3 regions of the Aurantiacibacter spongiae genome follow, and region 2 is predicted to be linked to each of the others. Evidence: predicted binding sites of a transcription regulator. Region 2 holds the regulator's gene; each other region holds the start of a gene.
What was found. The regulator LexA, encoded in region 2, represses DNA repair genes until DNA is damaged. The targets are predictions, from matches to a motif close to GTTCCNCNCTTGTTCT.

Region 1 (2,272 bases), 340 kb from region 2:
CATCCCCCCCGGCGGCGGCGCCCCTGCGGCTGACCTGCTATCCGCTGGGCAGCACCGCGACCGGCTCTCCGGTTCCCACCTTCGATGACAACCTGCAAAGCCGCGCCATAGTGGTGACGGGGTCGCGAGTTTCCGCGGATTCCTACGAAATGGCAATGGCGCCGCCGCCCCCCCCCCCCCCCCCGCCGCCGCCCCCGCCGCCCGCCCAGGTCGCGAGCGAGGAGAACCTCGGCGACCTCAAGCTCTACCGTGTACCGATGGCGGTGGATGTGAACGCCAAGGGGCTGAAGCAGGTCGCGTTCCTGCGCGAGGAGGATATCGAGGGCGAACTGACCTACGAGGCGGCCTGCTATCCGGCATACGGAAGCAAAGGTGATCCGCGTCCGGCGGCACTGCAGATCGAGACCGTGAACGACGAGGATCACGGGCTCGGCGTCGCCCTGCCGACGGGAACCGTCGCCGTCTTCGAACGCGGCGAGGCCGGGGAACTGCTGGTCGCCGAGGAGAACATCCGCGACTACGCCGCGGGGCAGGATGTCGAACTGGCGCTCGGCGCGAGCGGACAGGTTTTCGCCGGGTGCTTCACCTTCGACGGCTTCGATCCACGCGAAAGGCCGGGCGAACCCGTGGCCATGCGCGCCGTGCTGACGAACGCCAATCCCCGTCCCGTCGACGTGCGACTGCTCCTGGGATCGCCTGCAGTCTACGAATTCGACGGGATCGACGCGCGGCTGCGCAACGGTGAACGCGTCTCCAGCGTCCGCGTGCCTGCCAACGGCTCGCGCGAATTGCGCTGGACGGCGCGCGCGATCGCGGACTGAGCCGTATTCGCGAAATAATTATGTTCCTCTCTTGTTCTCATGGAACAAAGTGGGTACATGGTGGCTGTTGGAAATCCCGATTGAACCCTAGCCTAGTGACGGAGGCCGTGTCATGGCAGCGCAGTTGAAGATCGTCGAAAAGGAAAACACCGTGGACCGTCAGAAGGCGCTGGACGCCGCGCTCTCGCAGATCGACCGTGCGTTCGGAAAGGGCTCGGCGATGAAGCTGGGCCAGAAGGAAGCGATGAACGTGGAGGCGATCTCCACCGGGTCGCTGGGCCTCGACATCGCGCTGGGCGTGGGCGGGCTGCCCAAGGGCCGCGTGATCGAGGTGTACGGGCCGGAAAGCTCGGGCAAGACGACGCTGGCGCTGCACGTGCTGGCCGAGGCGCAGAAGCAGGGCGGCACCGTCGCCTTCGTCGATGCCGAGCACGCGCTCGATCCCGTCTATGCGAAGAAGCTTGGCGTCGATATCGACGAACTGATCGTGTCGCAGCCCGATACCGGCGAACAGGCGCTGGAGATCACCGATACGCTGGTGCGTTCCAACGCGATCGACGTGCTGGTGGTCGATTCGGTGGCGGCGCTCGTTCCCCGGGCCGAGATAGAGGGCGAGATGGGCGACAGCCATGTCGGCCTTCAGGCCCGGCTGATGAGCCAGTCGCTGCGCAAGCTGACCGGTTCGATCAACCGCTCCAAGTGCATGGTCATCTTCATCAACCAGCTGCGCATGAAGATCGGCGTGATGTACGGTAATCCGGAAACGACGACGGGCGGCAACGCGCTGAAGTTCTATGCGTCGGTTCGCCTCGACATCCGTCGCACCGGCCAGATCAAGGACCGCGACGAGGTGATCGGCAACTCGACCCGGGTGAAAGTGGTCAAGAACAAGGTCGCCCCGCCGTTCAAGCAGGTCGAGTTCGACATCATGTATGGCGAGGGCATCTCCAAGATCGGCGAGATCCTCGATCTGGGCGTGAAGGCCGGCATCGTGGAGAAGTCGGGGTCGTGGTTCAGTTACGACAGCATCCGCATCGGCCAGGGCCGCGAAAACGCCAAGACCTACCTCAAGGAAAATCCCGAAGTCTGCGAAAAGCTGGAAGCCGCGATCCGGGGCAAGACCGACGAGGTCGCCGAGGAGATGATGGCCGGCCCGGACGCGGATCCGGAAGGCTGATCCCCCGGCGGGCGGGGCGGCGGTTTTCCCCTCCGGGACACTGTCACACCTGTCACACCTTTCCCGCAAGGAGCCGACGCGGCGAGCGCCGGCTCCTTCGTGATTGCGCTTGGCCCCCCATGCGTCCAAGACCGGACCACGGGCCGGGAAGGGGGCTGGGGTGACTGAAGCGAGCGAATGGCGGGGCCGGGTCGGCCGGACATGGGCCGAACAATGGCGGCGGACGGACCGGGCCTTCGGACAACTGACCGACCGTCTGCTCGCCGCCACGCGC
Region 2 (2,272 bases):
CACGGTCCGCAGTTGCATCGGAGCCTTGCTGGTTCTCGTCGCCTTGGCGCTCGGGCGTGAACCCTTGTCGCTACGAATGGTCGCGGTCGCCGCCGCGGTGGTTCTCCTGCTATGGCCCGAAAGCCTTGTCGGGCCTAGCTTTCAGATGAGTTTCAGCGCGGTGATTGCCATCGTCGCCCTGCACAATGCGGCACCGGTGCGCAACTTCCTCGCCCCGCGCGAGGAATCCTGGCTGGTTCGCGCCGGGCGCCGTTCCGCGATGCTGCTGGTGACAGGCCTGATCATCGAGCTGGCGCTGATGCCGATCGTGTTGTTTCACTTCCACAGGGCCGGGGTCTACGGCGCGTTCGCGAACGTCGTTGCCATCCCCCTTGTCACGTTCGTTTCCATGCCCCTGATCGCTACCGCGCTTGCCTTGGACGTTGTCGGCCTGGGGGCCCCGGTCTGGTGGCTCGAGGGCAAATCGCTGGAGCTTTTGCTTGGTATCGCACATTTCACCTCGTCACAGCCCGGAGCGGTGAAGCTGATACCGCAGATGGATCTCGCAACTGTCATGCTCTTCGTGTGCGGAGGCTTATGGCTCGCTCTCTGGCGGGGCAGGATGCGGTTGCTCGGGTTCTTGCCGGCCATGCTCGGCACCGTGCTGGTTCTGCTGACGCCGGTTCCCGACCTGCTGGTTTCCGGCGACGGGCGGCACGTTGCCATTACCGGAGAGGACGACAGGCTGCTCGTCTTGCGAGATACGCGCAGCGACTTTACCCGCGACAACTTGATGGAACTCGCCGGAACGACCGGCGAGGCTGTCACTTTGGCCGAATGGCCCGGCGCAACATGCAGCCCGGACTTCTGCGTCGTTACTCTCCAGCGAGCAGGACGGGACTGGCATGTTCTCATGAGCCGTAGCCGCGACATCGTGGGCGAGCGCGCGCTCGCTGCCGCGTGCGAACGGGCGGACATCGTCGTGTCAGACCGGTGGCTGCCGCGATCGTGTGCTCCCCGCTGGTTGAGAGCGGACGGGCGAATGCTCGCCGAAACGGGCGGACTGGCGATAAACCTGACGCAGCAGGAGATCGCTACCGTTGCGCAGCGGCAGGGCCATCACGGATGGTGGCGCGGCTATCGGTGAGAAAAGCCGCCCCGGGGCCGCTTTGCAACAAGACACAGCCCCGAAGGCCCGCACGACCTAGTGGTAACGCCTGAGAAGCCCGGCAAGCTTGCCCTGGACCTGCACTTCGGCATCGGCGTAGACCTGGGCATCGTAGGCCGAGTTGGCCGGGTCCAGACGAATGTGGCCGCCATCATGATAGAGGTATTTGAGCGTCGCTTCCTCTCCGCGCACCAAAGCGACCACGATATCGCCGTCCCGCGCGGTATCGGCCTTCTTCACCAGCGCATAATCGCCGTCAAAGATGCCGGCTTCGACCATCGAATCTCCGGACACCTCGAGCGCGTAATGCTCTCCTGCGCCAAGCAACGCGGCCGGGACCGGCAATACCTGATGATCTTCGAGCGCCTCGATCGGTACGCCCGCAGCGATGCGCCCGTGCAGGGGGATCTCGACCACGTCGTTTGCCGCGTCGGGTTGCCGGGCAGGAGGCCTTGTCGCCTTCGCCACCGGATCGCCGGCAACCGCCCTGCCGGCGGAATTCTCAGGCATCTTCACGACTTCGAGCGCGCGGGCCCTGTTGGGCAGGCGACGGATGAAACCCCGTTCCTCCAGAGCGGAAATGAGCCGGTGCACGCCCGACTTGCTCTTGAGATCGAGCGCTTCCTTCATTTCCTCGAAACTGGGGGAGATACCCGATGCCTCCAGCCGTCGGTTGATGAAGAGCAGAAGTTCGTGCTGCTTCGCAGTCAACATGGCGTCACTCCGTCAAGTGTTCCGGTTCGGAACGAATACGGAACAATTATGAAACAGATCGTGCCACGTCAAGCAATTCCGCCAGTTTGGAGCCAATAAGTTCCGACCATCTCTCCCGCGCGGGCCTCGGGGGCGTTCGCGTCGCGGCGGATCAGCACATCGGCGCGGGCCAGGGCGCCCAGGGCGCTGCTGTCCTGTTGACCGAGTGGGGCGACGCCTGTCCGGGTCAGCGAGCCGCGGACGAATTCGGTCCTTGTCTCCGCAGCCGGCATATCTTCGGCCAGTGGAAGATCGAACATCTCGGGAAGCGGCGCTGCAGCGCCGGCCAGACGGCGGAGCACGGGTAGCAGGAACATCCACGCGGTTACGAAACTTGAGACGGGATTGCCGGGAAGTCCCAGCACGAGCTGG
Region 3 (2,272 bases), 310 kb from region 2:
GCGCCGCGGCGGCGAGCGGCATCTCGCGGCGCCGGGCGTGCTGGTGCATCTTCTCCAGCGTCTTCGCGCCCAGACCGCGCTTGGGCTGGTTGTAGATGCGTTCGAAGGCGAGATCGTCCTGCGGCTGCGCGATGACGCGGAGATAGGCCAGCGCGTCGCGTATTTCGGCCCGTTCGTAGAACCGGAATCCGCCGATGATGCGATAGTTCATGCCGATCTGGATGAAGCGATCCTCGAACTCGCGGGTCTGGTACTGCGCGCGCACGAGGATGGCGACCTGTTCCAGGCTCGCCCCCTCGCGCTCGATCCGTTCGATTTCCTCGCCCACCCGTCGCGCTTCCTCCGGCGCGTCCCACACGCCGATGACCCGAACCTTCTGGCCTTGCGGAAGTTCGGTCCAAAGCGTCTTGCCGAGCCGCTGGGAATTGGAGGCGATGAGGCCCGACGCGGCGGCGAGGATCTGCGGGGTGGACCGGTAGTTCTGTTCCAGCCTCACGACCTTGGCGCCGGGAAAATCCTTCTCGAACCGCAGGATGTTGGCAACTTCCGCCCCGCGCCACGAATAGATCGACTGGTCGTCGTCACCCACGACGCAAATGTTCTTGCGTTCCTGCGCCAGCAACCGGAGCCACAGGTACTGGACCGCGTTCGTATCCTGATACTCGTCCACCAGCACGTATTTGAAACGCGCCTGATACTGCTCCAGCACGTCGCGATGCTGGCGGAAGATGTTGAGCATGTGCAGCAGAAGATCACCGAAATCGCATGCATTGAGCCCCTTCAGCCGATCCTGATAGACGCGGTACATGCGCTGGCCCTGCCCGTTGGCGTAGGTTTCGTTCTCCACCTCGTCGAGATCGTCCGGATTGAGGCCACGATTCTTCCAGCGGTCGATCAGGCCCGCCAGCTGGCGCGGCGGCCAGCGTTTCTCGTCGATCTCCGCCTCGCGTATGAGGGCCTTCAGCAGACGTAGCTGATCGTCGGTGTCGATGATCGTGTAGTTCGATTGCAGCCCCACCAGCTCGGCGTGACGACGCAGCATGCGTGCGCAGATCGAATGGAATGTGCCGAGCCACGGCATTCCCTCCACCGCGTCACCGATCAGATGCCCGACCCGCTCGCGCATCTCTCGGGCGGCCTTGTTGGTGAAGGTCACGCACAGGATCTCGCTCGGCCAGGCACGGCGCGTGGCGACCAGGTGCGCCAGGCGGGCGGTGAGCGCCGCGGTCTTCCCCGTACCGGCACCCGCCAGCATCAGCACGGGCCCCTCCGTCGTCAGCACTGCCTCGCGCTGCGGCAGGTTGAGCCGCGCCGCATAGGGCGGCGCATCCGCGTTTTCCGGGGCGGCGGCGAGTGGATGGCTATCGGTCATGCGTGCTTGAACAGGTAGGGAACATGGGCCCGTATCTCAAGCGCGCCGTTCGTCGCAAGGGATGAACCCGTGGGCGCGGTTTCGGAACCTTGCCGGGGGGAAGGCTGTTCATGAAGCAAGATCGAACCGAATTCCGCAAACACGGAGAGACGAAAATGAAGACCTTCCTTGCAGCGACCGCCGCCGTCGGCCTCGCGCTCACCGCCGCCCCCGGCATCGCCCAGGACATGGAGATGACCACGCAGCAGCAGACAATGTATGATGGCTGGAGCGCAGAACAGCAATCGACCTACGATGCGTGGCCCATGAACGCCAAGACCTATTACTGGACCCTCGATGCGGGACAGCAAGAGATCTGGTGGAACAATTTGAACAACGAACAGCGGGTTCGCATCGTCGGCATGACCCCCGCACAGCAGACGCAGACCTGGGCGTCCATCAACAGCCAGTTGAACGGCAATAGCGCGATGGCGAACAATTCGGGCCACATGTCGAACAATTCCGGCATGTCGGGCAACACGACCGCTACCTCGCGCAGCACCACTTCGGGTAATGTGCGTTTCGTTAGCAACGAAGTCGTGCAGAACGCTCCCGCGCCCCACAACGGTGAATACCCCGTGTGCTCGTCCAGTCGTCAGGACAATTGCATGAACCCCTGGGAGGCCGGACGTCGCGGTCCGGGCGTACCGCGTCCGCTGCAGAACTGGCCGGGTCAGCCCGCCAGCTCCATGTAAGCAGACCAAATCGCTGACTGTCGAGAAAGGGTCGTCGCTTCGTTGCGGCGGCCCGTTCTCATTCCCCCCGCAAGGCTGCCGATCCCGGCGAGGTGAACAGGGTGATCCGCGCCGAGCCGACGAGGCGGGTGCTTTCCTCTTCCAGCACGCGGACCTTCACATCGTC

Region 1: recA (recombinase RecA) is a predicted target of LexA. The motif match lies at 844-859, and genes of this name have one in related genera.
Region 3: EG799_RS02615 (ATP-dependent helicase) is a predicted target of LexA. The motif match lies at 1,380-1,395, and genes of this name have one in related genera.

What each region holds. Positions count from the first base shown of each region.
Region 1 is NZ_RPFZ01000001.1:538,682-540,953, reverse strand. Features, by position in the region: gene EG799_RS02750 (DUF4139 domain-containing protein) at 1-821, shown strand, start outside; gene recA (recombinase RecA) at 934-1,998, shown strand; gene EG799_RS02740 (class I SAM-dependent methyltransferase) at 2,159-2,272, shown strand, end outside.
Region 2 is NZ_RPFZ01000001.1:194,381-196,652, reverse strand. Features, by position in the region: gene EG799_RS00975 (ComEC/Rec2 family competence protein) at 1-1,126, shown strand, start outside; gene lexA (transcriptional repressor LexA) at 1,184-1,861, opposite strand; gene EG799_RS00965 (molybdopterin molybdotransferase MoeA) at 1,930-2,272, opposite strand, start outside.
Region 3 is NZ_RPFZ01000001.1:503,900-506,171, reverse strand. Features, by position in the region: gene EG799_RS02615 (ATP-dependent helicase) at 1-1,372, opposite strand, end outside; gene EG799_RS02610 (hypothetical protein) at 1,483-2,106, shown strand; gene rsmD (16S rRNA (guanine(966)-N(2))-methyltransferase RsmD) at 2,165-2,272, opposite strand, start outside.